DNA from 2 places in the Dactylosporangium sp. NPDC051484 genome. Region 2 is predicted to be linked to the other one. Evidence: riboswitches for the same ligand, from Rfam matches in the RefSeq annotation. Region 2 holds a riboswitch; the other holds the start of a gene.
What was found. Region 2 has a riboswitch for glycine ahead of gcvP (aminomethyl-transferring glycine dehydrogenase). Riboswitches for the same ligand answer to the same signal wherever they lie in the genome.
Positions count from the first base shown of each region.

Region 1: it holds a riboswitch for glycine, as region 2 does, so the genes downstream of both, AB0367_RS06290 (L-serine ammonia-lyase) here and gcvP (aminomethyl-transferring glycine dehydrogenase) in region 2, are expected to answer to the same signal.

Region 1 covers NZ_JBFAZX010000002.1:523,381-542,407, forward strand. The annotation lists gene AB0367_RS06245 (IclR family transcriptional regulator) at 1-268, shown strand, start outside; gene AB0367_RS06250 (hypothetical protein) at 277-738, opposite strand; gene AB0367_RS06255 (hypothetical protein) at 779-1,066, opposite strand; gene AB0367_RS06260 (hypothetical protein) at 1,123-1,338, opposite strand; gene AB0367_RS06265 (ROK family transcriptional regulator) at 1,740-2,924, opposite strand; gene mmsA (multiple monosaccharide ABC transporter ATP-binding protein) at 3,270-4,817, shown strand; gene mmsB (multiple monosaccharide ABC transporter permease) at 4,814-6,112, shown strand; gene AB0367_RS06280 (sugar-binding protein) at 6,186-7,301, shown strand; gene AB0367_RS06285 (ROK family protein) at 7,380-8,555, shown strand; glycine riboswitch at 8,672-8,769, shown strand; glycine riboswitch at 8,770-8,862, shown strand; gene AB0367_RS06290 (L-serine ammonia-lyase) at 8,977-10,350, shown strand; glycine riboswitch at 10,453-10,548, shown strand; gene gcvP (aminomethyl-transferring glycine dehydrogenase) at 10,698-13,559, shown strand; gene gcvT (glycine cleavage system aminomethyltransferase GcvT) at 13,591-14,691, shown strand; gene gcvH (glycine cleavage system protein GcvH) at 14,722-15,096, shown strand; gene AB0367_RS06310 (BTAD domain-containing putative transcriptional regulator) at 15,283-18,765, opposite strand; gene AB0367_RS06315 (hemerythrin domain-containing protein) at 18,866-19,027, shown strand, end outside.
Region 2 covers NZ_JBFAZX010000007.1:39,770-52,166, reverse strand. The annotation lists gene AB0367_RS15045 (DUF5999 family protein) at 8-217, shown strand; gene gcvP (aminomethyl-transferring glycine dehydrogenase) at 243-3,068, opposite strand; glycine riboswitch at 3,146-3,244, opposite strand; partial or broken gene AB0367_RS15035 (nucleotidyltransferase domain-containing protein) at 3,278-3,931, shown strand; gene AB0367_RS15030 (nucleotidyltransferase domain-containing protein) at 3,983-4,735, shown strand; gene AB0367_RS15025 (AAA family ATPase) at 4,785-5,354, shown strand; gene AB0367_RS15020 (class I SAM-dependent methyltransferase) at 5,351-6,052, shown strand; gene AB0367_RS15015 (CDP-alcohol phosphatidyltransferase family protein) at 6,109-6,705, shown strand; gene AB0367_RS15010 (DUF881 domain-containing protein) at 6,767-7,603, shown strand; gene AB0367_RS15005 (small basic family protein) at 7,600-7,932, shown strand; gene AB0367_RS15000 (DUF881 domain-containing protein) at 7,952-8,644, shown strand; gene gcvH (glycine cleavage system protein GcvH) at 8,661-9,041, shown strand; gene AB0367_RS14990 (FHA domain-containing protein) at 9,212-9,652, shown strand; gene AB0367_RS14985 (MerR family transcriptional regulator) at 9,657-10,373, shown strand; gene AB0367_RS14980 (bifunctional nuclease family protein) at 10,506-10,970, shown strand; gene AB0367_RS14975 (MerR family transcriptional regulator) at 11,511-12,179, shown strand; gene AB0367_RS14970 (DUF2461 domain-containing protein) at 12,208-12,397, shown strand, end outside.

The sequences.
Region 1 (19,027 bases), on a different contig from region 2:
GGCACTGACGCCTCACACGATCACCGACCGCGCCGCGCTGCGGGCCGAGCTGGCTGCGATCCGCGAGCGCGGCTACGCGGTGGACCGGGAGGAGAACACCGAGGGCATCGTGTGCGTGGCCCGGACGGTCCCGACGCGCGACCCGGCCGTGGACGCGATCAGCCTGTCGATCCCGCGCACGCGGGTGACCGACACGACGATCGACGAGGTGGCCGCGGCCCTGTCCGACGCCGTCGCGAAGGCCGCGAGCGCACGCCGCTTCCTGTAGCGCCCGGCTCACGGCCCTCGGTTTTGCCGATCTGCCGGTTTCTCGGTGATGGCGGTTGGTCCGACTGTGCCTGCCAACGCCGACTTCGTAGAGATCAAACGGGTGCTGGCGGAGGGCGAGTCGAACGGCTGGTGGAACTTCGAGGTGGGATGCGCCACTGAGCGGTGGTGGCGCTCGTAGGCTGGACCATGCAGGAGAGCTGCCATGCCGACCTGCTCGTAAATTAGGGGTCGTATGCGATCAGGGATCGCATGACGGGGTTTGCCGGTGTGCCAGTTGTGCCGGATCGCGGCGGTCATGGCCAGGATGCGCTGCAGGATTCGGACGGCGACGCCGGCGGCGGTCCGGCCGCCATGGTGTTCGAGGTCGAGCTGGCCTTTGAGGGTCTGGTTGACGGACTCGATGTTCTGCCGCACGGCGCGGAGCAGTGGCCGGCCGGAGCGTGGCGTTTCGCAGTTCGCCTTGATCACGGAGTGTTCGTGTACCAGGGGGTGCACAAGCGCTCCGTGATCAAGGTGTCCGTCGGCGGGTGGAGCGCCGGACCGCGCAGCCCGGCCGGGTGCACCGCCGCGGTCGGCCGCTCCAGCCGCCCGCTCGCAGCGCCCGGGCGACCTGCGCCGCCGTGGAGCACGGCGCGGCCACGTCCGTCCAGCCGTACCGAAGCGTCCGGTACCCCTCCGCCGCCGACTCGTTGTCGCGCAGCCTGTCACGGCGGCGATGCTCCGCGGGGTGGTACGCGTGGCCGTCGGGTTCGACGACGGTGTCGAACGCCGCGTACTCGACGTCCCGGAAGCTCACGCCGGCACCGGCGCGCCTGGCCTGCCGCCTGCCGCGCGGCAGGGGCGTGTCCGCGCTCAACGTCGCGCGGGTATCGCCGTTCCAGCACGGAGTGCGCCCCGGGTGGCGGTGTCGTGGAGCACTGCGGCGAGCAGCGGTCGCCGCCGTATCTGTTTGCGCCGGGCCATGGCCTCTGCGAGCCGCCGCGGGGTGGTGAGCCGGCGTGCGCATGCCGTGGTGATCCAGCCGACCGCGGTCTCGATGTCACCGGCCAGGTCCGTCAGGTCCAGCACGGTGTCCTCGATGCGGGTCCGGCGTAGTACCGGCCCCGGCATCGTTGCGGCGGCGACCCGGCCGGACCGGTGTCGCGGGCCAGGGCGCGAATCGCGCGTAGCAGCAACGGCAGAGCCGATCGGAGGCGTTTGTCGTAGCCGGATCGTCCGGGCAGGTGGCAGGGCACGTACCGCAGCCCGCGCGCCTCAGACCGTACGCCGAGCAGGACCCGGGCCACGGGCCAGGGTGAGCAATGCAGCGTCGGACAGCCTGGGTGGACGCCCGGGCCTGCGGGCCTTGCCCAACCGTCAGTCGTCACAAACTGATCTTCAACACCCATACCCGCCGCCCCGAACGACTTCGGACTTACTCGCCGAGGCGTCCGACTCGCGGCCCCTATCCGGCGCCGGCCGCCGCCCGGTCAGCCGGCCAGCAGGGCCGAGACCTGGGGCGAGAACGTCGAGTGCAGCACCAGCGTCGCCCCGCCCACCACCGCCGCGTCGTCGCCCAGCGGGGACAGCGCCACGTCCACCCGCCGGATCCGCCGCGCGATGGCCCGCTCCCCCAGCGCCCGCAACACCGCCTGCCGGAACTGCGACTCCACGTGCCGGATCCCGTGCCCGCCCAGGATGATCAGCTCGACGTCGACGATGTTCACCACGTTCACGGCCACCGTCGCGAGGTGCTCCGCGGCCCGCCCGATCACTCCCGAGGCGAGTTCGTCGCCCGCCGCGGCGGCCCGGCACAGCGCCCCGTGGTCCACAGTGGACGGATCTTTTCGGAAGGCCCTCGTGAGAGCGCTCTCAGTGCCGGCGGCCAGCCGACGGTGCGCGTCGGCGACGAGCGCGGCGGGGTTGATGTAGCCCTCAAGGCAGCCCCGATTGCCGCAGTAGCAGGGAGGACCACTCTGCGTAACCGACGTGTGCCCGAACTCGGCGGCGTTCATCGACCCGCCGTGGTGGACCTGGTGGCCGAGCACCAGGCCGCCGCCGACGCCGGTGCCGAGGAAGAAGTACGCGAAGTTGGCCACCCCGCGACCCGCGCCCGCCCAGCGCTCGCCGATCGCCGCCGCCGTGGCGTCGTTGTCCAGCGTGACCGGCAGGCCGGTGGCGTCGGCGACCATCTGCTTGAGCGGCACCCGCGTCCAGTCCGACAGCTGCGGCGGCGAGATGACCTCGCCGAGCGACTGGTCGATCGGTCCGGGGGTGGCCAGGCCCACACCCAGCACCTGGTCCCGGCCGACGCCCGCCTGAGCGAGAACCTCCTCGACCAGCCCGGCCATCGCCGCCGTGGCCCCGGCCGGGTCGATACTGGGGGGTGTCGGCCGGCGCTTCGTGACCAGCGGCCGGCCCAGCAGGTCGACCACCACGCAGGCCAGCTCGACCGGGTCGAAGTGCAGGCCCACGGCCCGCCCGGCGTCGGCGTTGATGCGCAGCACGGTACGCGGTTTGCCGCCGCTGGACGAGCGGGCGCCGTCCTCGCGCACGATGCCTTCGTCGATCAGCCGGCGCACGATGCCGGAGACCGTCTGCGGGGTCAGCCCGGTGAGTTCCGCGATCTCCACACGGCTCGTCCCGTCGGCGAGCTGGATCTGGTCCAGCACCACCGCACGGTTGTATTGCCCCACTTTGGGCAAATTTGTCCCGACCTGCCGCACCCGGCCTCCCACCTACGGTCCGTTACCTACATGATGCCTCCCGGCGTTGACTTAGTAAAGCAATTGGATTTAGAGTTCGAAACGAACACCTAACACCCCGGGCACGTGAGAGCGCTTCCCCGGGCCTTCGGCGACCGCCCAGGCGCTAGATCATTGCCAGATTGTTACCGAGAAGCGACGGGATGAGACTGGGCAGGATCGCCACACTGGAATAAGTTGGTCGTCACAACAAACTGGCTGACGGCAAGGCTCCCCCGGAGGCAACGTGATGTCGGTGACAAGGCGGCTCGCTTCATGAGCACCGCACCGATCCTGCTTGAGATGCGGTCGATCACCAAGGAGTTTCCGGGCGTCAAGGCGCTCAGCGACGTCAACCTGGTGGTCCGCGAGGGCGAGATCCACGCGATCTGCGGCGAGAACGGCGCAGGCAAGTCGACGCTGATGAAGGTCCTCAGCGGCGTCTACCCATACGGGTCGTACAGTGGCCAGATCTTCTACCGTGGCACGGAGAGCCGCTTCGGCGACATCCGGGCCAGCGAGAAGGCCGGCATCGTGATCATCCACCAGGAGCTCGCCCTGGTGCCGCACATGTCCATCACCGAGAACCTCTTCATGGGCAACGAGCCGAGGCGCAACGGTGCCTATGACTGGAAGGGCGCCAACCGCACGGCCAACGAGCTGCTCGCGAAGGTCGGCCTGCGTGACGACCCCGACACCCTGATCAAGGACATCGGCGTCGGTAAGCAGCAGCTGGTGGAGATCGCCAAGGCGTTCGCCAAGGACGTGAAGCTGCTCATCCTCGACGAGCCGACCGCCGCGCTCAATGAGAACGACTCCAAGCATCTGCTCGAACTGCTGCGCGAGTTCAAGCGGCAGGGCATCACGTCGATCATGATCTCGCACAAGCTCAACGAGATCGAGGCGATCGCCGACTCGATCACGATCCTGCGCGACGGCAAGACGGTGGAGACCCTCGAGGTCGGCGCCGAGGGCGTCAACGAGGACCGGATCGTGCGCGGCATGGTCGGCCGCGACCTGGAGAGCCGCTTCCCCGACCACACCCCGCACATCGGCGAGGTCTTCTTCGAGGTGCGCGACTGGACGGTCCGCCACCCGATCTCGGCGGAGCGCCTGGTCTGCAAGAACTCGAGCTTCAACGTCCGCCGGGGCGAGATCGTCGGCTTCGCCGGCCTGATGGGCGCCGGGCGCACCGAGCTGGCGATGAGCCTCTTCGGCCGCTCCTACGGCGTGTGGCAGTCCGGCCAGATCTTCAAGGACGGCCAGGAGATCCAGCTCAAGTCGGTCGCGGACGCCATCAAGCACGGTCTGGCGTATGTCAGCGAGGACCGCAAGTCGATCGGGCTCAACCTGCTCGACGACATCAAAACCTCGATGGTGGCCGCCAAGCTGTCGAAGATCACCCGGCGCGGTGTCATCGACAAGGTCGCCGAGCACAAGGTCGCCGAGGAATACCGGCAGATGCTGCGGGTGAAGGCGCCGACCGTCGACGAGGGCGTCAACAAGCTCTCCGGCGGCAACCAGCAGAAGGTCGTCCTGGCCAAGTGGATGTTCACCGACCCTGACCTGCTGATCCTCGATGAGCCGACGCGCGGCATCGACGTCGGCGCGAAGTACGAGATCTACGGCATCATCCAGCGGCTCGCCGACCAGGGTAAGGGCGTCATCGTCATCTCCTCGGAGCTGCCCGAGCTGCTGGGCCTGTGCGATCGCATCTACACGGTGTTCGAAGGCAACATCACCGGTGAGGTCCCGCGCGCGGAGGCCAACCCGGAACTCCTCATGAAGCAGATGACCTCTACGAAGAAGATGCTGACGCGATGAGCCGAATCAAAGACTTGCAGAAGAACCTCTTTGGGGGCACCACCTCCAACGCCCGCCAGTTCAGCATGATCTTCACGCTCGTGGCGATCATCATCTTCTTCCAAGTGTGGACCGACGGGCTGACGCTCAATTCGACCAACCTGATCGCCCTGACCCAGCAGTACGCCTACATCTCAGTGCTGTCGATCGGCATGCTGATGGTCATCGTGGCCGGCCACATCGACCTCTCCGTCGGTTCGGTCGCCGCGTTCACGGGCATCATCGTCGCCAAGACGATGCGGGATTGGGACCTCCCCTGGGAGGTCGGCATCCTGGTCGGCCTGGTCGTCGGCGCGATCATCGGTGCCTGGCAGGGCTTCTGGGTCGCCTACATCGGGGTCCCGGCGTTCATCGTCACCCTGGCGGGCATGCTGCTCTTCCGAGGCGGCAACCAGTTCATCGGCGACGCCGAGACCATCCCGGTGCCCGAGGGCTTCAAGAACATCGGCGCGGGCTACCTCAGCGAGTGGGGCCCGAACACCGGCTACAACAACTCCACGTTGCTGCTCGGAGTGGTCGCCTGTCTCGCCGTGATCTGGCGTGAGCTGCGGGCCCGCAAGACCCGCCGCGACATGGGCGCGGAGCCGGCCCCGGTCTGGATCGCCGCGCTGCGCCTGGTCATCATGCTCGCCGTCATCGTCTTCGCCACGCTGCGCTTCGCCGGTGGCCGCGTCGGCACCAGCTTCCCGATCTCGGGCTGCATCCTGGCCGTGCTGGTCATCCTGTACTCCTTCTACACCCGCAACACCGCGGGTGGCCGGCACATCTACGCGGTCGGCGGCAACGCCCGCGCCGCGGAGCTCTCCGGTGTGAAGCTGCGGCGGGTCAACTTCCTCGTCATGATGAACATGTCGATCCTGGCCGCACTGGCCGGCATGATCTTCGTGGCCCGCTCCGGCGCCTCCGGCCCGCAGGACGGCCTGAGCTGGGAGCTCGACGCGATCGCGGCCGTGTTCGTCGGTGGCGCCGCGGTCTCCGGCGGCATCGGCACGGTGTCCGGCGCCATCGTCGGTGGCCTGGTCATGGCCGTGCTCAACAACGGCCTGCAGCTCAAGGGCATCGGCACCGACACCCAGCAGATCGTCAAGGGCTTCTTCCTCCTCGCCGCCGTCGCGCTGGACGTCTACAACAAGAGCCAGGGTCGCTTCTCGATCATCGGATCGATAACGAGGCCCTTCCGCCGGCAGGAACCCACCCCGCCGGACGCAGGAAACCAAGCCGGACAGGAATCGATCAAGACCCCGGTCGCCGGCTGATCCACCCCGCCGCTACCGCGGCAGACGCCCCCTTATTCCCCGTAACATCCTGAAAGAAAGGGCTTTCCCAGCCATGCGCAAGTTCCTCACCCGGAGCCTCGCGGTCAGCGCTGTCGCGCTGGTGGCGCTGAGCACCGCCGCGTGCGGTGGCAGCGACCGCGACGCCTCCAGCAACCCGTCGGCCGGCGCGCCCGCCAAGGGCTTCGCCAAGGACGCGCTCATCGGCGTCGCCCTGCCGTCGAAGACCTCGGAGAACTGGGTCCTCGCCGGTGACCTGTTCACCAACGGCCTCAAGGACGCCGGGTTCAAGTCCGACGTGCAGTACGCCGGCGCCTCGACCACGGTCGCGGACCAGCAGGCGCAGATCTCGTCCATGATCACCAAGGGCGCGAAGGTCATCGTCATCGGCGCGACCGACGCCGCGCAGCTGGGCACCCAGGTCAAGCAGGCCAAGGACGCCGGCGCGGTGGTCATCGCCTACGACCGGCTCATCACCGGTACCAAGGACCTCGACTACTACGTCGCGTTCGACAACTTCAAGGTCGGCCAGCTGCAGGGCCAGGCCCTGCTGGACGGCCTGAAGGCCAAGAAGCCGACCGGCCCGTGGACCATCGAGCTGTTCTCCGGCTCGCCGGACGACAACAACGCCGGCGTCTTCTTCAAGGGCGCGCTGGACGTGCTCCAGCCGGCCATCGACAAGGGCGACATCATCGTCGGCTCGGGCCAGAAGGACGTCAAGCAGACCGCGATCCAGGGCTGGAAGGCCGAGGGCGCGCAGCAGCGCATGGACGCCCTGCTGACCTCGACCTACAGCGGCGGCAAGACGCTGGACGGCGTGCTGTCCCCGAACGACACCCTGGCCCGCGCGATCATCACCTCGGTGAAGGCCGCCGGCAAGCCGGTCCCGGTCGTCACCGGCCAGGACTCCGAGGTTGAGTCGGTCAAGTCGATCGTGGCCGGCGAGCAGTACTCGACCATCAACAAGGACACCCGCAAGCTGGTGGCCGAGACCATCAAGATGGTGCAGGCGCTGCAGGCCGGCAACGAGCCGGAGATCAACGACACCAAGTCGTACGACAACCAGGCCAAGATCGTCCCGTCGTACCTGCTGGCTCCGGCCATCGTGACCAAGGCGAACGCGGCCGAGGCCTACGCCAACGACCCGAAGCTCGCCCCGCTCACCAAGTAACACACCGGCACCGACGTCGTGGGTCCCCGGAGCTGCTTTCCGGGGGCCCACGATCGTTTCGAGGCGAAGGGACCGCGCGTGTCCACCAGCCCGCAGGAGTCCGTACGCAGGCAGAACCTGGGGGCCCTGCTGCGCTATGTCCACGTCCGCGGCGCGACGTCCCGCGCCGAGCTGACCAGCCAGCTCGGCCTCAACCGCAGTACCATCGGCGCCCTGACGGCCGATCTGGCCACCGCGGGCCTCATCGACGAGGGTGTACCGCAGGAGACGGGCCGCGCCGGCCGACCCTCCATCGTCGTGCGCCCCCGGTCGTCGCGCGTCTACGGATACGCGCTGAGCATCGAGCTCGACCGCCTCCGCGCCGCACGCGTCGGCCTCGGCGGCAAGGTCCTCGACGGCCGCGCCGCCCTCCGCCCGCCCGGCACCGACGCCGGCCCGACCGTCGCCGGCCTGGCCGCCCTCATCGCCGACATGCGGCGCACCGCCCCCGCCGACGGCGTGTTCGTCGGCTACGGCGTCGCCGTCTCCGGTTCCGTGCGCCACCACCTCGGCTGGGCGGACGAAACGATCGAACCGGCGCTCGCCGCCGCGCTCGACGATCACCGCCTGGACCCGCGCCCGGGCGGTCGCCGCCCGCCGATCCTGGGCGGCATCGCCGACCTGGCCGCCCTCGCCGAGCACACCCGCGGCGCCGCGGCCGGCGTCGCCAACGTCATCTACCTGCACGGCGACGCCGGCATCAGCGCGGGCATCATCGCCGGCGGCCGGCGCATCACCGGCTACGGCAGCCACAGCGGCCAGGTCGGCCACATGGTCGTCAACCCGGCCGGCCGGCTGTGCGGCTGCGGCTCGCGCGGCTGCTGGGAGACCGAGATCGGCGAGCGGGCGCTGCTGCACCTCGCCGGCCGCACCGTACCAACTGCCGGCGCCGCCGTCACTGGCGCCGTGAGCGCCGCCCGCGAGGGCGACCCGGACGCCCTCGCCGCGGTCGTACACGCCGCCGACTGGCTCGGCTTCGGCGTGGCCAACCTGGTCAACATCTTCAACCCCACGGTCGTGGTCTTCGGCGGCACGCTGCGGGAGTTGTACCTCACCGGCGCCGACCACGTGCGCCAGCGCCTCTCCGCCATGGCCCTGCCGGCGTGCCGGGACCACGTCGGCCTGCGCACCCCGCAGCTCGGCGACGACGCCCCGCTGGTCGGCGCGGCCGAGCTGGCGTTCGAGGCCCTGCTGTCCGACCCTCTCTCGCGGTAGCCGGACGCCGCTCTACGCGGTCGCGACCACGACCGACCTGCTCGAGCTGCCCGTGACCGGGTGGACAGGTGCCCGCCGAGCCGCTATCCTTCGGGCCACATGTGAATATTCGCCGTTTATGCCGGGCGGGAGAGTGCCGACGTCGCTGACGCCGGCCGCCGTAGGAGCAACTTCTCCCCAGAATCTCTCAGGCCCAAGTTACCGCTCGGACAGGCGACTCTGGAAAGTCGGGAGCTTCCCGCGCCGAAGGTGTAAACCGTCCCAGCCGGCGGTGAGGCTCTCAGGCAAAGATGACAGAGCGGGGAGGCAGACCTGTCCCAGACCTCGGTCTGGGTCGAGAGGAGCCTCCCGTCGTGCCCTGCAACATCGACAAGATCTTGATGAGCGTCACGGACGGCCGACGCTCAGCCGAGGAACAGCCATGGCGTTGAGCGCCTTCGACCTGTACTCGGTCGGCATCGGTCCGTCCAGCTCGCACACGGTCGGACCCATGCGCGCGGCGAAGATCTTCGCCGACACGCTGGTCCGCGATCAGCGCACGCCCCTCGTGCACCGCGTGCGGGCCGATCTGTACGGATCGCTCGCCGCGACCGGTCGCGGGCACGGAACGCCGAAGGCCGTCATCCTCGGCCTGGAAGGCGATGACCCGGCAACCGTCGACATCGATCACATCGACGAGCGCGTGGAGACCATCACCAGGCGGCACACGCTGACCCTGCCCGGCGGCCACGTCATCGCCTTCGAGCCCGACCGCGACATCACCCTGCACCGCAGGCGGACGCTACCCGCCCACCCCAACGGCATGTCCTTCACCGCCTACGCGGATGACGGCACGATCCTCGACCAGCGAACGTTCTACTCGATCGGCGGAGGCTTCGTCGTCGACGCCGCCGCGGACGGCACGATCGCCCTGGTGCCGGACGACACCGTCGTGCGCTACCCGTTCACCACGGCCGCCGAGTTGCTCGCCCACTGCCATGAGACCGGCCTGCCGATTTCGGAGATCATGCTCGCCAACGAGCGTGCGTGGCGAACGACGGAGCAGATCCGGGCCGGATTGCTGTCCCTCTGGCAGGCCATGGCCGAGTGCGTCGAGCGCGGCTGTCACCGCAGCGGAGTGCTGCCCGGAGGCCTGAAGGTGCCGCGCCGCGCACCCGGCCTCTTCACCAAACTCTCGACGGGCCACGATTCGACCGACCCGCTGCGTGCCGTCGACTGGATCAACCTCTACGCGCTGGCCGTCAACGAGGAGAACGCCGCGGGCGGCCGCATCGTCACCGCGCCGACCAATGGCGCCGCGGGCATCATCCCCGCGGTGCTGCACTACTACGTACGTTTCGTGGCCGGCGCAAGCGACGACGGCATCGTGCGGTTCCTGCTCACGGCCGCCGCCATCGGCATCATCATCAAGGAGAATGCCTCCATCTCCGGCGCCGAGGTCGGCTGCCAGGGCGAGGTCGGGTCCGCCTGCGCGATGGCGGCCGCCGGGCTGTGCGAGGTGACCGGTGGCAGCCCGGAGCAGGTCGAGAACGCCGCGGAGGTCGGCATCGAACACAACCTCGGCCTCACCTGCGACCCGATCGGCGGCCTCGTGCAGATCCCCTGCATCGAACGCAACGCGATCGCCTCCGTCAAAGCGGTCAATGCCGCCCGCCTCGCCCTGCACGGCACCGGGAACCACAGCGTCAGCCTGGACAAGGCGGTCAAGACCATGCGGCAGACCGGGTACGACATGCACACCAAGTACAAGGAGACCTCCCGTGGTGGCCTGGCCGTCAACATCGTCGAATGCTGAGCACACCGTCGACGGCCGCGGCCGCAGCGTCATGACGGGCGGCCGCCCGCGGAGCGCGGCCTGACCGTTCGCTCACCCCTGACAACTCAACATCACGCTGTTCGAACCGGGGCGGGAGAGCCCTCGCCCATCCATGGCGAGGCGCCGAAGGAGCAACACTCCCCAGAATCTCTCAGGCCCAGCGACCGCTCCGGTGAGGCGACTCTGGAAAGCCAGGACGTCACGTCCTGCACCCAAGGTGCAAACCACCCGACCGGTGGTGAACCTCTCAGGTACCGATGACAGAGCGGGGAGGTCACCCGTCCACGGCGCCGCGTCACGGTGCCCCCAGCAGGGAGCCTCCCTCAATGACCTCTCCCATACCCGCCGCTCACGGCGAGTTCGCCGCCCGGCACATCGGCATCAGCGATGCGGACCGGGCCAAGATGCTGGCGGAAGTCGGCTACCGGAGCCTGGCCGAGCTCATCGACGCCGCCGTCCCGAGCGGCATCCGCAGCACCGGCGACCTGAACCTGCCGGCGGCGGCCACCGAGGCCGAGGCACGTGCCGAACTGCTGGAGTTCGCGAGCCGGAACACCGTGGCCGTCCCCATGATCGGCCTGGGCTACCACCCGGCCATCACGCCCGCGGTGATCCGGCGCAACGTGCTGGAGGACCCGGCGTGGTACACCGCCTACACGCCGTACCAGCCGGAGATCAGCCAGGGCCGGCTCGAGGCACTGCTCAACTTCCAGACCATGATCGGCGACCTCACCGGACTGCCGACCGCCAACGCGTCGCTGCTCGACGAGGGTACGGCGGTCGCCGAGGCCGTCACGGTCATGCGCCGTGTCGCGGCCAAGAAGGGCTCCGCCCGCGTCCTGGTCGACCGGGACACCTTGCCGCAGACCCTCGACGTCCTGCGCACCCGTGCCGCCGCCGTCGGTATCGAGGTCGTGGACATCGACCCCGGCGAAGCGCTGCCGGACGACGACTTCTTCGGCGTGGTGCTGTCCTACCCCGGCTGCTCGGGCGCGGTCCGCGACCTTCGGGAGGTGACCGCCGCGGCACAGGCGCGCGGGGCATTGGTCACCGTGACCGCCGACCTGCTGGCGCTCACCCTGCTCACGCCGCCGGGAGAACAGGGCGCCGACATCGTCGTCGGATCGTCCCAGCGCTTCGGCGTGCCCCTGTTCTACGGCGGGCCGCACGCGGGCTACATCGCGGTCCGCGCCGGGCTCGAACGTCACCTGCCCGGCCGGCTCGTGGGCGTGTCCGTGGACGACGCCGGCCGGCCCGCGTACCGCCTCGCCCTGCAGACCCGCGAGCAGCACATCCGGCGCGACAAGGCGACCAGCAACATCTGCACGGCGCAGGTGCTGCTCGCCGTGGTCGCGTCGATGTACGCCGTCTACCACGGCCCCGACGGCCTGACCGAGATCGCCCGGCGGACGCACCGGCACGCCGCCCTCATCGCCGCCGGCCTGCGGGCCGGCGGAGTCACGGTGGTACACCCCGAGTTCTTCGACACCCTGCTGGTGCGCGTCCCCGGCCGCGCCGAGGAGGTCGTCGCGGCCGCACACGGCGAGGGCCTGCGGCTGCGGCAGGTGGATGGCGACCACGTCGGTGTCTCCTGCTCCGAGGTCACCACGCGGGAGCACGTCCGCCTCGTGCTCAAGGCCTTCGGCTGTGCCGGTGACGCCCCGGACGAACCGGCGGCGCACACCTCGGCGGCGCTTCCGCCGGCACTGCGCCGGACCTCCCCCTTCCTCACCCACCCGGTCTTTCACCAGCACCGATCCGAAACCGCGATGCTGCGCTACCTGCGCCGGCTCTCGGACCGTGACTTCGCGCTGGACCGCGGCATGATCCCGCTCGGGTCCTGCACCATGAAGCTCAACGCGACCACCGAGATGGAGCCCGTCAGCTGGCCCGCCTTCGCGGACCTGCACCCGTTCGCACCGGCTGCGGACGCGGCCGGGTACGTGGCCCTGGTCGAGCAGGTCGAGGCGTGGCTGGCCGAGGTCACCGGTTACGCGAAGGTCTCCATCCAGCCCAACGCCGGATCGCAGGGCGAACTCGCGGGCCTGCTGGCGATCCGCGCCTATCACCACGGCAACGGCCAGGCCGACCGCGATGTGTGCCTGATCCCGGCCAGCGCGCACGGCACCAACGCGGCCTCCGCCGTCATGGCCGGGATGCGCGTCGTCGTGGTGGCGTCCCTGCCCGACGGCACGGTCGACCTCGACGACCTCGAAGCCAAGTGCGCGCAGCACTTCGCCAGCCTGGCCGCGATCATGGTCACCTACCCCTCGACGCACGGCGTCTACGAGGAGAGCATCACCCGGCTGTGCGAGCTGGTGCACGAGCACGGCGGCCAGGTCTACATCGACGGCGCCAACCTCAACGCGCTGCTCGGGGTCGCCAAGCCGGGCGAGTTCGGCGGCGACGTGTCGCACCTCAACCTGCACAAGACGTTCTGCATCCCGCACGGCGGCGGCGGGCCGGGCGTCGGGCCGGTCGCGGTGGCCGAACACCTGATCCCGTATCTGCCCACCCACCCGCTGCACCCCGACGCCGGGCGCCGCGCGGGGATCGGCGCGGTGAGCGCCGCACCGTTCGGCAGCGCCGGCATCCTGCCGATCCCGTGGGCGTACATCCGGATGATGGGCGCGGACGGGCTGACCGAGGCCACCCGCACCGCGGTGCTGAGCGCCAACTACGTGGCCCGCCGGCTCGCACCGTACTTCCCGGTCCTGTACGCGGGGGCGGCGGGCCTGGTCGCGCACGAGTGCATCCTCGACGTCCGCCCGATCACCGCCGCCACGGGCGTGACGGTCGACGACATCGCCAAGCGGCTCATCGACTACGGCTTCCACGCGCCGACGATGAGCTTCCCGGTCGCCGGAACGCTGATGATCGAGCCGACGGAAAGCGAGGACCTCGGGGAGCTGAACCGCTTCTGCGCGGCGATGATCGCGATCCGCGCTGAGATCGACCGGGTGGCCGAGGGCGTCTGGAGCCTGCAGGACAGCCCGCTGCGGCGGGCGCCGCACACCGCGGCCGCGATCACCGGCGAGTGGACCCGTGCCTACTCGCGCGAGCTGGCCGTCTTCCCCGCCGGCGTCACCCCCGACAAGTACTGGCCGCCGGTCGGCCGGATCGACCAGGCGCACGGCGACCGGAATCTGGTCTGCACGTGCCCGCCCATCGAGTCGTACGAGTCGTGACCCGAGCGGTCACGAGCTGAGAGGTATTCCCATGTCGAAACAGACACCCTTGCACGACATTCATGCCGAACTCGGCGCGTCGTTCACCGACTTCGCCGGGTGGTCCATGCCGTTGCGCTACACGTCCGAGCTGGCCGAGCACCACGCCGTGCGGACCAGTGCCGGGATCTTCGATCTCACCCACATGGGCGAGATCGAGCTGTCCGGTCCAGAGGCGGGCCGGGCTCTCGACCACGCCCTGGTCGGCCAGCCGTCGAAGATCGCCGTCGGCCGCGCCCGCTACTCCATGCTGGTCCACGAGACCGGCGGCGTGCTCGACGACCTCGTCGTCTACCGTCTGGCCGAGGACAGGTACCTCATCGTCGCCAACGCCAGCAACGCGGTGATCGTGTTCTCCTGCCTGCGTGACCGGATCGACGGCTACGCCGCCACGATCCGGGACGCTTCCGACGAGTGGGCGCTGCTGGCGGTCCAGGGCCCCAACTCCGCCGCGATCATCGGCGAACTCGCCGATGTCGACGTCCCCTCGCTGAAGTACTACTCGGTCGACCCGGCGCGGCTGGCGGAGCGCGACGTGCTCCTCGCGCGCACCGGCTACACCGGCGAGGACGGCTTCGAGGTCTACTGCCGCCCGCAGGACGCCGCTGCCCTCTGGCGGGCGATCAGCGCGGCAGGCGCCCGGCACGCGCTGGTCCCGTGCGGCCTGGCCTGCCGTGACACGTTGCGCCTCGAGGCCGGCATGCCGTTGTACGGCCAGGAGCTCACCGTTCGCACCACGCCGTTCGAGGCGGGACTGGGCCGGGTCGTGGCGTTCGGAAAGCCGGGCGGGTTCGTCGGCGAGGCGGCCCTGGCCGCCCGGCGCGACGAGGGCCCGGCCCGCGTCCTGGTCGGCCTGACCTCCACCGGGCGACGAGCTCCGCGCACCGGCTATGCCGTGCTCGACCCGGACACCGGCGAACGCATCGGCGAGATCACCTCGGGCGCCCTGTCCCCCACCCTCGGCCACCCCGTGGCGATGGCCTACCTGCCGCCGGACCGGAACGAGCCCGGCACCGAGGTGCTCGTCGACATCCGGGGCAGCAAGCAGCAAGCCACGGTCGTCCAGCTGCCCTTCTACCGCCGCCAGGCCTGACCCAACTTCGAGAAGAGAAGAGAACACATCGTGAGCCTGCCCGCAGACCTTCAGTACACCCGCGACCACGAGTGGCTCGCGACCGACGGCGACCTGTCGACCGTCGGCATCACCACCTATGCCGCCGACGCGCTCGGCGACGTCGTCTACCTCAGCGTGCCCGCCGTCGGCGACACGATCAAGGCCGGCGAGCCCTGCGGAGAGATCGAGTCGACCAAGTCCGTCAGCGACCTGGTCGCCCCCGCGGACGGCGAGGTCGTCGAGATCAACGACGCCGCGGTCGCCGACCCCGCCGTGATCAACTCCGACCCGTTCGGAGCCGGCTGGTTGTTCCGGATGCGGATCACCGGCACGCCGGATCTGCTCGACGCGACCGCCTACGCGGCACTCACCGGAGAAGCCTGACCACGGCCGTGCTGGATCGCCGGCCCGCCGCCGCCACCACCGGGAAGGCGGAGCCGGCCGATCCTTGCCGAGCTGAGCAGCGGCCGGCCGGTCGCCCGGCTCACCGAGCCGGGTGAGGCGGTGCGCCCGGCCGGCAACGCCGCCCTCGCCGCGCGGGCGCGGCCGGGCTTGTCGTGGTAGCCGGGTTCAGACACCGGCCAGCGCCGCCCGCGCTTCCGCCAGCCAGTGCGGCGCGCCCCACCGGGTGGCGACCTCGACGGCGAGCCGGTAGTGCTCGGCCGCCTCCCCGGCCCGGCCCAGCAGGGCGTACAGCTCCCCGAGCGTCAGCGCGACCGGGCGCATGACGATGGAGGTGCTCGACACTGCGGCCAGCTGGTCGCGCACCGGCCGCAGCGCGTCGAGCACCGCCGGGGCCAGGTCCGCGCGGCCGAGCGCGCACACCGCCAGCGCGCGGACGGTGTAGAAGCCGATCTCGAAGTAGTCGGGCCGGATCGGGTACGTGCCGATGGGCACCGCCGCCGCCTCGCGCAGGCGCCCGGCCGTGGCCAGCGCCAGCGCGTGGGCGTCGGCGGCGCGCGGGCCCAGCCGCTCGAGCATCACCCGGGTCGGCTCGACGAGCTCGGCCATGCGCCCCTGACTGATCATCAGCGTCGCGGTCGCCAGGAAGTGGAACCCGTCGGCGTGGAATGAGCCCGTCCGCCGCAGCTGGTCCCAGACCTCGTCGTAGTGGCCCTGCGCCGCGGCGAAGTCGCCCGCCACGTGGGCCAGCACGCCGTGCGCGGCCGCGTTGATCGCCAGGGGCTCGGCCAGCCGGTACGTCCGCGCGATCGCGCGCTGCCGGGCGATCGACTGGGACAGCTCCTGCGGGCGGTTGCCCGCCGCCGCGCAGTTGCCGAGCACCTGCTCGGCCACCCAGAGGTACGAGACCAGGCCGTGCTCCTGCGCGACCTCGCGCAGCTCGGCGCCGAGCACCGCGCGGCTCTCGACGTCCCGGTCGTAGCGCATGGTGCGCAGGCGCGCGGCCAGCCCGAGCGCCAGCAGCGCCGGGTCGCCGAGGCCGCGGGCCAGCTCGAGCGCATCCCGGCCGGCAAGCTCGCCGCGCGGATCGGCGTCGCCGTCGAGCTCGCTGGTCAGCGCGTCGAGCAACCGGCAGCGGTCCGCGGCGGCGAGGTCGCCGCGGCGCAGCAGCCGGGTGAGCAGGTCGACGATCCGGTCGTCGCGGATTTCGTACTCCCGGATCTGCCACGGCGTCGCGACGGTCCACGCGGTGAACGCCGCGACGAGCAGCTCCTCCCGCCCGGACGCGACGGCGACGTCCACGGCCCGGGCGCGGGTGGCCCGGGCGGCGGCGACCGCGCCCGCGGACGCCTGGGCGCGCAGCAGGCGCCCGAGCAGGTTCACGAGCAGGGCGTCGCGGTCGCCGGGCACCGCGTCCGCGGTCGCGAGGGCGCCCTCGAGCAGCTCGGCCGCGGCGTCATACGCGTAGCGCCGCTCGGCCAGCTCGGCGGCCCGGATCGCGTACTCGACGGCGAGCCCGGCGGTGTCCGAGGACGCGGCGCGCGCGTAGTGGTAGGCCAGGGCCGGGTAGTCGTCGGGCCGGCGGCGGCGGGTGCACGCGGCCACGCGAGCGTGCATCCTCGTGCGGCGCAGGTGGGAGAGGTCCGTGTACATCGTGTCGCGCACCAGCCCGTGCACGAACCGCACCCGCCCGGGCGCCGGCTCGGTCAGCAGCCCCGCGATGAGCCCCGCCTCGAGCGCGTCGAGCACCGCGCCCTCGTCGGCGTCGGCCGCCTCGACCAGCGTCTCGACGTCGGCCTCCCGCCCGACGACGGCCGCCAGCCGCAGCACCGCGACCGCGGGCTGCGGCAGCCGGGACAGCCGCCGGCGCAGCACGTCGCGCACCCCCTCGGGCACGTCGGAGGTGGCGACCAGGGCGCCCTCGGAGGCGAGCAGCCGCGCGGACTCGCGCACATAGAACGGGTTGCCGCCGGTCCGCTCGGCCAGCGCGGCCACGGTCGCCGGGTCGACGCTGGTGCTCGCGAACGTCTCGACGAGCCACGCCACGTCCGCGGCGGCCAGCCCGTCCAGGTGCACCCGCACCGGCGAGCGGCGGGCCAGTTCGGCCATCGCCCCGGCAAGCCGCTCCCGGTTGTCGGCGGGGCGCAGCGCGGCGACGAGCAGCACCCGCGGCCCGCCGGCCTCGACCAGCTCGGCCACGCTGCCGAGCAGCATGAGCGTCTCGACGTCCGCGGCGTGCAGGTCGTCGAGCACGATCGCGACCGGCCGCTCGCCGCCCGCGGCCGCGCGCAGCCACGCGATCACCGCCCGATGCAGCCGGAACCGCCCGGCCGCGACGTCCTGCTCGCCGGGCCGCGCGGCGACCCCGGCGTCGTCGAGCAGCGGGGCGATGGCCGGGCGCAGCTCGCCGGGCGGGGCGTGCTCCTCGAGGCGGCGCAGCGCCTCGACCCAGGCCCAGGCGGGCGGTGCGCCCTCGACCTCGGGGCAGCGCCCAAGCAGGACGAGCCAGCCGTCGTCCTCGAGCTCGCGCCGGAAGCGACCGAGCAGGCTGGTCTTGCCGACCCCGGCCTCCCCGGTGAGCAGCACGATGCGGGGCCGCTCGACGGCGGCGACGCGCAGGGTGGCGAGCTCGTCGTCGCGCCCGACGAACAGCTCGGCCCCGGAGTCACCCGGTCGCGTCGCGCCGGCTTCCCTGTCCGCCTCTCCGCTCGACCCGGCGGTGTCCCGGCGGGCGTCCTCGCCCGCCGGGACCGCGGTGCCCGCGGCTCGGTGCGTGTTCCCGCCGATCGCGGCGGCCATGCGCGCGGCCCGGTCCGGTGCCTCCGTGCCGGACATATCCGGCAACATCGCCGGCTCAGGTGCCGCCGCTGTGGGTGGGCGTTGTTGCGGGAGGAGGTCCACGCGCTGGGCGAGGATCGCCGACTCCAGGTCGACCAGCGGGCGCCCCGGATCCAGGCCGAGCTCCTCGGCGAGCAGCGTGCGCGCCCGGCGCAGCGCCGCCAACGCGTCGGCCTGGCGCCCCATCGTCCACAACGCCAGGGCCAGCAGGCGCCAGCCCTCCTCGCGCAGCGGGTACTGGCGAGTCAGCGGCTCGGCCTCCGCTGCCGCCTCCGCCGCGCCGCCCGTGCGCAGGGTCACGTCCAGCAGGAGCTCGCGGGCGGCGAGGCGGAGCTCTTCCAGGCGTACCGCTTCCGGCTGGGCCCAGGACTCCCCCGCGAACTCCGCGTAGGCGTCGCCGCGCCACAGCTGCAGGCTCGCGTGAGCGAGCCGGCGGGCGCGGTGCGGGTCGGACGCCGCGGCCGCGCGGGCGTCGGCCAGCAGGCGCTCGAAGCTCCACGCGTCCACGGCTTCGGCGGGCAGCCGGATGGCGTACCCGGGTGCGGCGCTGACCAGCAGTCGCGCGGGGGCGCGGCGCTCACGGGATGGCTCGAGCAGGCGGCGCAGGTGGGAGACGTAGGCCTGCAGCGAGGCGATCGCCCGTGGTGGGGCCTCGCCGCGCCAGAGGTCCTCGATCAGGCGGTCCACGGAGACGACCTCGCCCCGGGCCGAGAGCAGCCGCGCGAGCACGGCGCGCTGGCGGGGCCCGCCGATGTCGATCGGCCCGCCGTGTGCGACCTCGACCTCGAACGGCCCGAGCACCCGGATCAGCATGACGCGCCATGGTATCCGCACCCAAGCCGGTTCCAAGACCACTACAAGACAGTCCGGCGACGGTTGGCCTGTCACCTTTCGAACGTGAGGAGCCACCCATATGACCACCACCGTCGAACGCCCCTGGGTCCAGGAGATGGTCGTCGTGCACCGCGTCTTCCGCCGGGAGTCGCGCAACCTGCCGCTCGCCGTCGCCGCCTGCCGCCCCGGCGACACCACGCGCGCCGCCTTCCTCGCCGAGATGGCCCGCGGCTACCTCACG
Region 2 (12,397 bases):
ACCCCCGATGCTCTGCCAGCACCAGCCGCCCTGCCCCTCAGCCGCCGACGTCGACCGCGAGGCCGCCAAGATCACAGCGAGCCATCCCGAGCAGGGATGGAGCCTTCTCTGCAACGGTGTGATCGCCTTTGAGGACACCGGGGAGCTTCTGCCCGATTGCAGTGTGATTGAGCCGCACCGGGGTCCGGCTCCACACACGCTCGTCGGCGCCGCATAGGTAACGCTGCGTATTTACCGGCCCGTCACTCTTCGTACGCGGAGGTGGGCGGGCAGGCGCACACCAGGTTCCGGTCGCCGTAGCTGTCGTCGATCCTGCGCACCGGCGGCCAGTACTTCGCCTCGCGCGCGGCCGCGGACGGGTAGGCCGCCACCGACCTCGGGTATGCGTGCTCCCACTCGTCGGCCGTGACCACCTCCGCCGTGTGCGGAGCGTTCACGAGCGGATTGTCGCCGGCGGGCCACTCGCCCGCCGCGACCCGGTCGATCTCCCCCTTGATCGCGATCATCGCGTCGCAGAAGCGGTCCAGCTCGCCCAGGTCCTCGCTCTCGGTCGGCTCGACCATGAGGGTGCCGGCGACCGGGAACGACATCGTCGGGGCGTGGAAGCCGTAGTCGATGAGCCGCTTGGCGACGTCGGCGACGGTCACGCCGCTGGCCCGGGTGATCCCGCGCAGGTCCAGGATGCACTCGTGCGCGACGAGGTGCTCCGCGCCGCTATAGAGCACCGGGTAGTGCTCGCGCAGCCGGGCCGCCACGTAGTTGGCCGCCAGCACCGCGGCCGCCGTCGCCCGGCTCAGCCCCTCCGGGCCCATCAGCCGCAGATACGTCCACGGGATCGGCAGGATTCCGGCGGAGCCCCAGGGCGCGGCCGAGACCGGCCCGACCGGCGCGTCGGCCGCCAGGAACGGGTGCGACGGCAGGTACTTCGCCAGGTGCGAGCGCACCGCCACCGGCCCGACACCGGGGCCGCCACCGCCGTGCGGGATGCAGAACGTCTTGTGCAGGTTGAGGTGCGACACGTCGGCGCCGAACTTGCCCGGCTTGGCGTAGCCGAGCAACGCGTTGAGGTTGGCGCCGTCGACGTAGACCTGCCCGCCGGCCTCGTGCACCTTCGCGCACAGGTCGGCGATGCCGGTCTCGTACACGCCGTGCGTCGACGGATACGTCACCATGATCGCGGCGAGCCGCTCGCCGTGCTGCACGATCTTCTTGTCCAGGTCGCCCAGGTCGACGTTGCCGAGCTCGTCACAGGCGACGACGGCGACCCGCATGCCCGCCATCACCGCACTTGCGGCGTTGGTGCCGTGCGCGCTGGACGGGATCAGGCACACGTCCCGCCCGGTGTCGCCGCGCTCCAGGTGATACGCCCGGATCGCCAGCAGCCCGGCCAGCTCGCCCTGCGATCCGGCGTTGGGCTGCAGGCTCACCGCGTCGTAGCCGGTCACCTCGGCCAGCCAGCGCTCGAGGTCGCCGATCAGCCGGCGATACCCCTGGGTCTGCGACGCCGGCGCGAACGGGTGCAGGCCGGCGAACTCGGGCCAGGTGATCGGCTCCATCTCGGCCGTCGCGTTGAGCTTCATCGTGCACGACCCCAGCGGGATCATGCCCCGGTCGAGCGCGTAGTCCTTGTCGGAGAGCCTGCGCAGGTATCGCAGCATCGCCGTCTCCGACCGGTGGCTTGCGAACACCGGGTGGGTCAGGTACTCCGACGCGCGGCGCAGCCCGGCCGGCACCGCGCCGGTGCCGTCCAGCCCGGTCACGTCGACGTCTGCCAGCCCGAACGCGGCGAGCACGTCGCGCAGCTGCTCGAACGTGGTGGTCTCGTCGCAGGCGATGCTCACCCGGTCGGCGTCGACGTGGCGCAGGTTGATCCCCCGCGCGGCGGCGGCCTCGACGACCGAGGCCGCCCGGCCCGGCACGACGGCGGTGACGGTGTCGAAGAACGCGAGATGCTCGGTGGTGACCCCGCCCGCGCGCAGCCCCGCGGCGAGCCGGGCGGCCGCGTCGTGGGTGTGCGCGGCGATCGCGCGCAGCCCGTCCGGGCCGTGGTACACCGCGTACATGCTCGCGGTCACCGCGAGCAGCACCTGCGCGGTGCAGATGTTGCTGGTCGCCTTCTCCCGGCGGATGTGCTGCTCGCGGGTCTGCAGGGCGAGCCGGTAGGCGGGCGCGCCGCCGGCGTCCTTCGACACGCCGACGAGCCGGCCGGGCAGCGTGCGCTCCAGGCCCTGACGGACCGAGATGTAGCCGGCGTGCGGGCCGCCGAAGCCCATCGGCACGCCGAAGCGCTGGGCGCTGCCGACGGCGACGTCGGCGCCGATCGCACCGGGCTCGCGCAGCAGGCACAGCGCCAGCAGGTCGGCGGCGACGGTGACGATCGCGCCCCGCTCGTGGGCCAGCTCGACGAGGGCCTCGTGGTTGCGGACCGCGCCGGAGGCGCCCGGATACTGCAGGTGCAGCCCGAAGAACTCGGCCGGCAGCTCCTGCGCCGCGAGGTCGACGACGCGCACCTCGATGCCGATCGGCTCGGCCCGGGTCCGGATCACGGCGAGGGTCTGCGGCAGCACGTCGGCGTCCACGACGTACACCTCGGAGGAGACCTTGGACGAGCGGCGGGCGAGGGTCATCGCCTCGGCCGCGGCGGTGGCCTCGTCCAGCAGCGACGCCCCGGCGACCGGCAGCCCGGTCAGGTCGGCCACGACCGTCTGGAAGTTGAGCAGCGCCTCGAGCCGCCCCTGGCTGATCTCGGGCTGGTACGGCGTGTAGGCCGTGTACCACGAGGGGTCCTCGAGCACATTGCGCAGGATCACGGGCGGTGTGTGCGTGCCGTAGTAGCCCAGGCCGATCATCGACACGAGCGGCCGGTTGGCCGAGGCGAGCGCGCGCAGTTCCGCGAGCACCTGCGCCTCCGACGCCGCCGGCGGCAGCTCGAGCGGCTCGCGCCAGCGGATCGAGCCGGGGATCGCGGCGGTCATGAGCTCCTCGACCGACTCGTATCCGACGGCCTTGAGCATGCGGGCGTGGTCGTCGACGGACGGACCGATGTGCCGCGCGGCGAAACTCGTCATAGCAACACTCTCTGGGTCTCGCGGGACAGGGGCGATGCGATGCGCTCCTCCCCCTCTGTCGCAGACTCCAGAGGTGCCAACCCGTCGCGGTCCTTTTGCCTGAGAGGTTCCGGGGAGGATTTGCCCCTTCGGCGCCGCCGTCCGTTGCCAACGGCGGTCTCTCCCACGCGGGTATTGCCGGCTCGCCTACCCTACCTCCTGTGCAGGACCTGACCAGCGTGGCGTCGCACACGATCTATTCCGCGATCGTCGGCTCCCGCGCCTACGGCCTCGACGGACCGGACTCCGACACCGACCGCCGCGGCGTCTTCCAGGCGCCGACGCCACTGTTCTGGCGCCTGGACAAGCCGCCGGCACACCTGGAGGGCCCGCTGCCGGAGCAGTTCTCGTGGGAGGTCGAGCGCGCCTGCACGCTCGCGCTGGCCGCCAACCCGACGGTCTGGGAGTGCCTGTCGTCCCCGCTCGTCGAGCGGGTCACCGACGCCGGCCGGGCCCTGCTCGGCCTGCGCCCGGCGTTCCTGTCGCGCCGGGCCGCCCGCACCTACGGCGACTACGCCCGCGACCAGCTGGCCAAGCTCACCTCGGCCCGGGCGAAGACCGGCGAGGTGCGCTGGAAGCAGGCGATGCACATGGCCCGCCTGCTGCGCGCCGGCGCCCATGTGCTGCGCACCGGCGAGGTCCTGGTCGACGTCCGCGCCGCCCGCGACGAGCTGCTCGCCATCCGCCGCGGCGAACTCACCTGGGAGGCGTTCGAGGCCCTGGCCGCCTCGCTGTCCGCCGCGCTGCGGCGCGCGGAGAGCGCCTCCACCCTGCCGGAGGAGCCGGACCGCGCGGCGGTCGAGAAGTTCCTGGTGGAGCTAAGGGCCCACACATCGGTCCCAGCGTCGGTACCGCACGTGCCCGCCCCGCCGCCGCTGCCGGTCCTCGACGACGTGCCACCGTGGGCGGGCGACGTGGCCGACGAACACCGTTACCCGCTCGTCTTCGCCACGGTGAGCGGCGCCCACCTCTACGGCTTCGCGTCCGTCGACTCGGACCTCGACCTGCGCGCCTGCCACGTCCTGCCCCTCGACGAGGTGGTGGGCCTGACGACGGGCCCGCAGACGGTCCAGTCGAGCGGCGTCCGCGAGGGCATGGAGCTCGACGTCGTCAGCCAGGAGCTCGCCAAGTTCGCCCGGCTGCTGCTCAAGCCCAACGGCTACGTCCTGGAGCAGCTGCTCTCGCCCCTGCTGGTGCGCACCTCCGCGCTGCACGAGGAGCTCAAGGCCCTCGCGCCGCACTGTCTGACCCCCGAGCACGCCCGGCACTACCTGGGCTTCGCCGCGGGCCAGTGGCAGCTGTACCTCAACACCGGCGAGCTGAAACCGGCCCTCTACACCCTGCGCGTGCTGCACACCGGCATCCACCTGATGCGCACCGGCGAGGTGGAGGCGGACCTGCGGGTGCTCAACACCCTCCCGTACGTGCCCGGCCTGATCGAGGCCAAGCGGGCCGGCGAGCACCGCGCCCTGCCGCCGGACCTGGTCGACCAGCGGACCCTGGCGGCCGACGTGGCGCGGCTGAGCGCCGAGCTGGAGGCCGCCCGCGACGCCTCGAAGCTGCCGGACACCCCGTCCGCCGGCCCGGCCCTCAACGACCTCGTCATCCGCACCCGCCTGCATCGCTGAAGCCTCACCCACGTCGCCGCGCCCGCCGGTGCCCGGATACGGTCGTCCTGTGCGGGAACGCGGCGAGGGCGGCGGTCGCCTGGGTGCCGGCGACCACGCGATCGTGCTCATCACCGGTATCCAGGCCGCGGGCAAGTCCACGGTCGCCCAGGCCCTGGCCGAACGCCTCCCCCGCTCCGTACACGTGCGCGGCGACGTGTTCCGCCGCATGGTGGTGCGTGGCCGCGCCGAGATGACCCCGGACGCCACCGAAGAGGCCGAACGCCAGCTCCGCCTGCGCTACCGCCTGACCGCGCAGGTCGCCGACGCCTACTTCGAGGCGGGCTTCACCGTCGTGGCCCAGGACGTCGTCCTCGGCCCCGACCTGACCGAGCTGACCGCGTCGATCCGCAACCGCCCCCTGCTCGTGGTCGTGCTCGCCCCCTCCCCGGCCGCGGTCGCCGCCCGCGAGTCCGAGCGCGCGAAGACCGCCTACACCGGCTGGACCGTGGAGGCTCTGGACGCCGGTCTGCGGCACCGGACCCCGCGGATCGGCCTGTGGCTGGACACCTCGGACCAGACCCCCACCGAGACGGTCGACGAGATCCTCACCCGAGCCTGGACGGAGGCGGCGATTTGAGCCCGACCGGCAGCGGCCACGACACCGGCGGTACGAGCGGGACCAACAGCACCGACCGCCCCGCGTCGTCCGCCGCCGCGCCGTCCGGATCCCGCGCGGCCGCCATCACCGCGTTTCACGCCGGCCTACACGGGCCGACGTGGCGGATCGCGGGCTGGGGCAGCGCCGACCTGCAGCGCGTGCGTTTCGAGGCCCTGCTGCGCGCGGCCGGCTACCGCGGCGGCTCAGTCCTCGACTGGGGCTGCGGCCCCGGCGACCTCTACTTCCACCTGTGCTCCGTGCACCTCCCCATGGACCTCCCCGTCGACTACACCGGCGTGGACCTCGAACCGCGCATGGTCGAGCTGGCCACGTCCCGCGGCGTCCCGAACGTCGCCCTGCTGCCCCCGGGCCGGATCCCACAGACCCCCCGGGGCCGCTACGACTACGTCTTCGCGAGCGGCATCTTCCAGTTCCCGGACCCGGAGGACCCCCTCTACTACCTCACCATCTTAGAACAGATGTACGACATTTCCCGGCGGGCGGTGGCCGTGAACTTCCTCAGCGCACAGCGCCCCGAGGCCGCCAGGGCACCGGACGAGCTCTACGTGGACCCGGTGGTGGCGGCCCGCTTCGCCGCCGCGCTGACCGACCGCTGGGTCCTCGACCACGGCTACCACCCGCAGGCGGGCGACTTCACGCTCGCCCTGCTCAAGTAGCACTCGGCAGCCGCGCCGCCACCAGGTCACCCGTGCGGGCTGTTAGCATTCCCGGCGTGGCAGACCGGCAGGGTCTCGGGCCGGTGCTCACCGTCCCGAACCTCATCAGCTTGATGCGCCTGCTCGGCGTGCCATTGTTCCTGTACCTGTTCCTCGCCACCGACGCGACGGGCTGGGCGATCACCGTGCTCGCCGTCGGCGGGCTGAGCGACTGGGTGGACGGGTTCGCGGCGCGGCGGCTCAAGCAGGTCAGCCGGCTGGGTGAGCTGCTCGACCCGCTCGCCGACCGGCTCTACATCCTGGCGACGCTGTTCGCGCTGACGTTCGAGCACGTCGTGCCGTGGTGGTTCACGATCGCGCTGCTCGCGCGCGAGGCCGTGATGGTGCTGTGCCTGGTCGTGCTGCGGCTGCTCGGCCACGGGCCGCCGCCGGTGCACTACGTGGGCAAGACCGCCACCGCGATCCTGCTCATGGGCTTCCCGATGATGCTGCTGGCGCACTTCAGCGAGGCGGCGCGATCGTGGGCGCTGCCCAGCGGCTGGGCCCTGCTGTGGTGGGGCATCGTGCTGTACTGGGTCGCCGCGGTCTTCTACTTCATCCAGGCGGCCGTCCACGTGCGCGCCGGACGCGCCACGGCCGCCGGGGTGCCGTGACCGGTCCGCGGCGAAGCGGCACCCAGCATCGAGCAGCCGACGAGCGAAGCGAGGAGGGCGCGTGACCTCGCCCCGCCGCGACGATCTGCTCGGCGAGCTGTTCCGCAACCCGCTCGACCCCGGGTACACGGCCGCGGCCGCCCGCCGCGGGGACGCCGCGCCGCCGCGGTCCGGGCGCTGGCTGACGGCCGCGGCGATGCTCGCCATCGGCTTGCTGCTCGCCGTCGCCTATCACCAGGTGGTCGCCGCCGCGCCGGGCACCACGAAGGCCCGCGAAGACCTGGCGGCCGACGTCCGCTCGCGCCAGCGCACCGCCGACGAGTTGCAGCGGCGCGCCGCGGAGCTACGCGCCCAGGTCGACCAGGCCCGCGACGACGCGCTCGCCGGCGGCGACAACGCGTCGCGGCTGCGCGACCTCGCGGCCGGGACCGGCACGAGCAAGGTCACCGGCGACGGGGTCGCGGTGCGTGTCGTCGACGCGCCGGCGCAGGTCGACCCGGTGACCGGCCGTACCTCCGAGGAGAACCTCGGCCTGGTGCTCGACCGCGACCTGCAGGACATCACCAACGGGCTGTGGCAAAGTGGCGCCGAGGCGATCGCCGTGAACGGGCAGCGCCTGACGGCGACGAGCACGATCCGGACCGCCGGCGGCGTGATCCTGGTCGACTTCCGGCCGGTGACCAGCCCCTACGAGGTCACCGCGATCGGGCCGCCGGACATCACCGACACCTTCGGCCGGTCCGTCACCGCCAAGCGCTTCAAGCGCTACGTCGACGAGTACCGGATGCAGTTCAGCGTGAAGAAGCGCACGAAGCTGACCCTCCCCGCGGCCGACGAGCCGCCGCTGCGTTACGCCAGAACCCCCTCGCCCTCTCCCTCTGGAGGTCCCTCGCGATGATCGCCGTGATCGCCCTGGCCATCGGGGTCGCAGCCGGCATCTTCCTCGAACCGACCGTGCCACCGGGGCTGGCGCCGTACCTGCCGATCGCCGTGGTCGCGGCGCTCGACGCGATGTTCGGCGGGGTCCGGGCCAAGCTCGACGGGATCTTCGACGACAAGCAGTTCGTCGTGTCGTTCGTGTCCAACGTGCTGGTGGCCGGGCTCATCGTGTACCTCGGCGACAAGCTCGGGGTCGGCGGGCAGCTCTCCACGGGGGTGGTGGTCGTGCTCGGCGTGCGGATCTTCGGCAACGTGGCGGCGATCCGGCGTCACCTGTTCCGGGCCTGAGGCGGGAAGAGCCGCAACGGTGAAGAAACCGGCCAACCTCGTCATCGCCGTCCTGGTCGCGCTGCTCGGCTTCGCCGTGGCGGTGCAGTTCAAGGCGGGCGGCTCCGACGCCGCGCTGTCCTCCGCCCGGCCGGAGGACCTCGTGCGGATCCTCTCCGACCTCGACGCCCAGCAGGAGCGGATGCGCGGCGCGATCAGCGACCTCGAGGACACGCAGCGGCAGCTCGACTCGGGCGCGCAGGGCCGCGACGCCGCGCTCGCCGACGCCCGCAAGCGCGCCGACGAGCTGGGGATCCTCGCGGGCACGCTGCCGGCCGAGGGGCCGGGGCTACGGATCGACCTCATGCAGGGTACCGAGGCGATAAAGTCCGAAACGGTCCTCGACGCCATCGAGGAACTGCGCGGCGCCGGCGCCGAGGCGATGCAGATCGCCGGGGCGGGCGGGCCGGCGGTGCGCATCGTCGCCTCCACGTACTTCGTGGACGGCCCGGACGGGGGCCGCCTCGTGGTCGGGGGGACGACGCTCGCCGCGCCCTATACGATCACCGTCATCGGAGGTCCGGACACCATGCGGACGGCGCTGAACATCCCGGGAGGGGTCGTGGACAGCGTTCGCCAGCACGGCGGTACGGTTTCCGTGCACGAAGCGGATCCGGTGCACGTGACAGCGCTGCACACTGCCGGTGCGTTGCAATACGCCAAGCCCGCCTGACGAAGAAGGACTCCACGTGATTCCCGAGGATCTGCGGTACACCGCCGAGCACGAGTGGCTCGCCCCAGCCGGCGAGGGCACGTTCAAGGTCGGTATCACGCATTTCGCACAGGACTCCCTGGGCGACATCGTGTTCGTGCAGCTGCCCGAGGCCGGCTCCGCCTACCAGGCCGGCGACGCGATCGGCGAGGTCGAGTCGACCAAGAGCGTGTCGGAGATCTACGCGCCGGTCTCCGGCGAGGTCATCGCGGTGAACGCGGCGCTGGAGGGCTCGCCCGAGCTCGTCAACTCCGACCCGTACGGCGAGGGCTGGCTGGTCGAGCTCAAGGTGTCCGACCCGGCCGCGGTCGACGCCCTGCTCGACGCCAAGGCCTACGGTGAACTGACCGTCGGCTGACCCCCCGAAGTTCCGCCAGTCCATTTGCCGCGCGTCCGGTTGACCCGATATTTCGGGCGTGACTAGGCTCGCCAAGTCAACCGTATGCGTTCTCGGCATTCTGATGCATCCTTCCTATGCATCGTGGAATGCAGCCGGTAGACACCGACATACGACCGTGAGGTGGTTCGATGACGCGCCCAGACGACGAGTTCCCCCCGCTCGACGTCACGTCCACGCTCAACCTTGGCGCCATTGAGGATGCCATCGAGGGGCCGGACACTGACATGGTCCCCACCCGCATGTCGGGTTCGCTGCCGCCTGGCACCGCTCTGCTCGCGGTCCGCCGCGGTCCGAACGCCGGCGCGCGCTTCCTGCTCGACCATGACGTGACGACGAGCGGCCGGCACCCTGACAGTGACATCTTCCTCGACGACGTGACGGTCTCGCGCCGCCACGCCGAGTTCCACCGCGAGGGCGGCACCTTCACGGTGCGCGACGTCGGCAGCCTCAACGGCACCTACGTCAACCGGGAGCGTGTCGAGGCCGCCACGCTCAGCAATGGCGACGAGGTCCAGATCGGCAAGTTCCGCCTCGTATTCGTGGCAGGACCGCGCCCCGACGAAAGCTGAGGCGATGACGGCGTCGGCGGCCGCCTGGAACTCTGCCACCCCGGGTGAGGATCTCACCCGGGGTGAGCGTCTCATGAGCATCGGCGAGGTCCTCGCGCACCTGCGCGGCGACTTCCCCGACGTCACCATCTCCAAGCTGCGATTCCTGGAGACGGAAGGGCTCGTCGAGCCGCGGCGCACCCCGGCCGGGTATCGCAAGTACACGTGGACGGACGTCGCCCGGCTCCGCTACGTGCTGACCGCCCAGCGTGACCAGTACCTCCCGCTTCGCGTCATTCGCGAGCACCTGGCCACGATGCGGGAGCCCCTCACCGAGGTCTCCGCGGTGGCACCGCAGGAGCCCCCCTCCGAGATCCGGCTCACCCGCGACGAACTGCTGACCAAGACCGGGCTGACCGACCCCGGGCTTAAGGCGCTGGAGGATCACGGCCTGCTCAGACCCCGCCCCGGCAGCGGCTACGACGCCGACGCCCTGGAGGTCGCGACCGCCGCGGCCCGCCTGGCGGAGTTCGGCCTCGAGCCGCGGCACCTGCGCGCGTACCGGGCCGCCGCCGATCGCGAGATCGGCCTGTTCAGCCAGCTCATCACCCCGATGACCAGACAGAACGGCCCAGCGGGCCGCGCCCGCGCGGCCGACACCGTGCACGAACTCGCCGCGCTCACCCAGCGCGTGCACGCCGCCCTGGTCCGCGCGGGCCTGCGGGAAATCCTGGGCAAGTAGCCGATTTCCACTCCGGTCCCCGCGGGCGATCTTCACCACTCGGCACATCACACCGGCCGTGCGAGTGGCACGACTGCGGTGGTGTCCGTGTAACGTGCAGGGAGAGGCAAAGTCGACACGGAGGCGGCGGCAGTGCGAGAGCTGAATGTGGTCGGGGTTCGCGTGGAGCTGCCTACCAATCAGCCCATCGTGTTGCTCAAGGAGGTCGACGGCGACCGCTACCTGCCGATCTGGATCGGCGCGGTGGAGGCGACCGCGATCGCCTATGAGCAACAGGGGGTCAAGCCGGCCCGGCCGCTCACCCACGACCTGATGCGCGACATGCTGGCAGCCTTGAAGGCACCGCTGCACGCCGTCGAGATCGTGGAGATGCGCGACAACATCTTCTACGCCGAGCTCGTCATCGGCGAAAACGTCCGGGTCTCGGCCCGCCCGAGCGACTCGATCGCTCTGGCCCTGCGCGTCGGCGCCCCGATCCGCTGCGCCGACCAGGTCCTGACCGAGGCCGCGATCGTCATCCCGGACGAGCAGGAGGACGAGGTCGAGAAGTTCCGCGAGTTCCTGGAGCAGGTCCGCCCGGAGGACTTCGCCGGCTGACCGGCCCTCCCGCAGAGGACGGCCACGGCACCCGCCCCGGGCGGGCAGCTCTTGGTAGCCGCGGTTGAGCAGATCACGGCGCCATCGGCCTGCCTCCGACCTTCGCGCTTCGCCATGCGCCGCGCGCTCCACCGTCCCCTCAGGACGCACCCTGGCGCCTCACCCTTCAAGCCGGCGGCGGAGCGACGCAGCCCGGCCGCGCCCGCCTCACGATCGCCTTAGCGGCATCTTCGGCCCGGCCGTGGGGGGCCGTGCCGTCAGGCGTTCTGGGGGATCATCGGGGTGATTCGCGGTCACCAGGTGGTTCCCCCTTTCCGGGCTCGCGGTTCACCCGGGTAAGTTCCGCGACGCCGCGCGCCGGGAGGCGGCTCGCCGGGTAGCGTCGAACACGGGTCGCCGTTCGCCAGCGGTGGACCCCTGCCGTCCGCTGGCGCGCGCAAGATTCACGCACCGGCGCGCGGCGTGTCGCGGCGTTACTTCCCCATTGACTCTCAAGGTGCGCTATAGGGTTGCGGGTGTTGACGCTGGAGGTGGGTCGCAATGCAACAGCCGCCCGATCCCGGGACATCCGGTCATGCCCCTGAGCGCGCCCAGGTGACGCCCTCGCACACGGGTTCACGCACAGCCTCCGGCACCGCGACGACCGCCGCCGGACCGGGCATCGCCGAGGCCGAGGACGTCGGCTACCGCGGCCCGACCGCCTGCCACGCCGCCGGCATCAGCTACCGCCAGCTCGACTACTGGGCGCGCACCGGCCTCGTCGTCCCCTCCGTGCGCGACGCCGCCGGCTCCGGCAGCCAGCGCCTCTACTCGTTCCGCGACATCGTCGTGCTCAAGGTCGTCAAGCGCCTCCTCGACGCCGGTGTCTCCCTCCAGAACATCCGCAAGGCGATCGACACCCTGCGCTCCCGCGGCGTCGGCGACCTCGCCGAGATCACGCTCATCTCCGACGGGACCACCGTCTACGAGTGCCGCTCCCCCGAAGAGGTCGTCGACCTCCTCCAGGGCGGCCAGGGCGTCTTCGGCATCGCGATCTCCGGCGCGTTCAAGGAGATCGAGGGCACCCTGTCGCACCTGCCCGCCGAGGCCGCCACCACGGGCGAGGAACTCCCCGCGCCCCTGGCCACCGGCGCCGGCACCAGCACCGACGAGGCCTTCGCCGCTGGCGACGAGCTCGCCATGCGCCGGGCCCGCCGCCGCGCCGGCTGACACATGGTGTCGTCGTAAGCTCCTGTTCGTGACCTTCCACGGCTGGCCGGTCGAGGCGCTGGAGTTCTACGACGGGCTCGAGGCGGACAACTCGAAGACGTACTGGACCGCGCACAAGGCGATCTACGAGGAGCAGGTGCGCGGCCCGATGACGCAGCTGCTCGCCGAGCTCGAGGCCGAGTTCGGGCCGGCGAAGATCTTCCGTCCGTACCGCGACG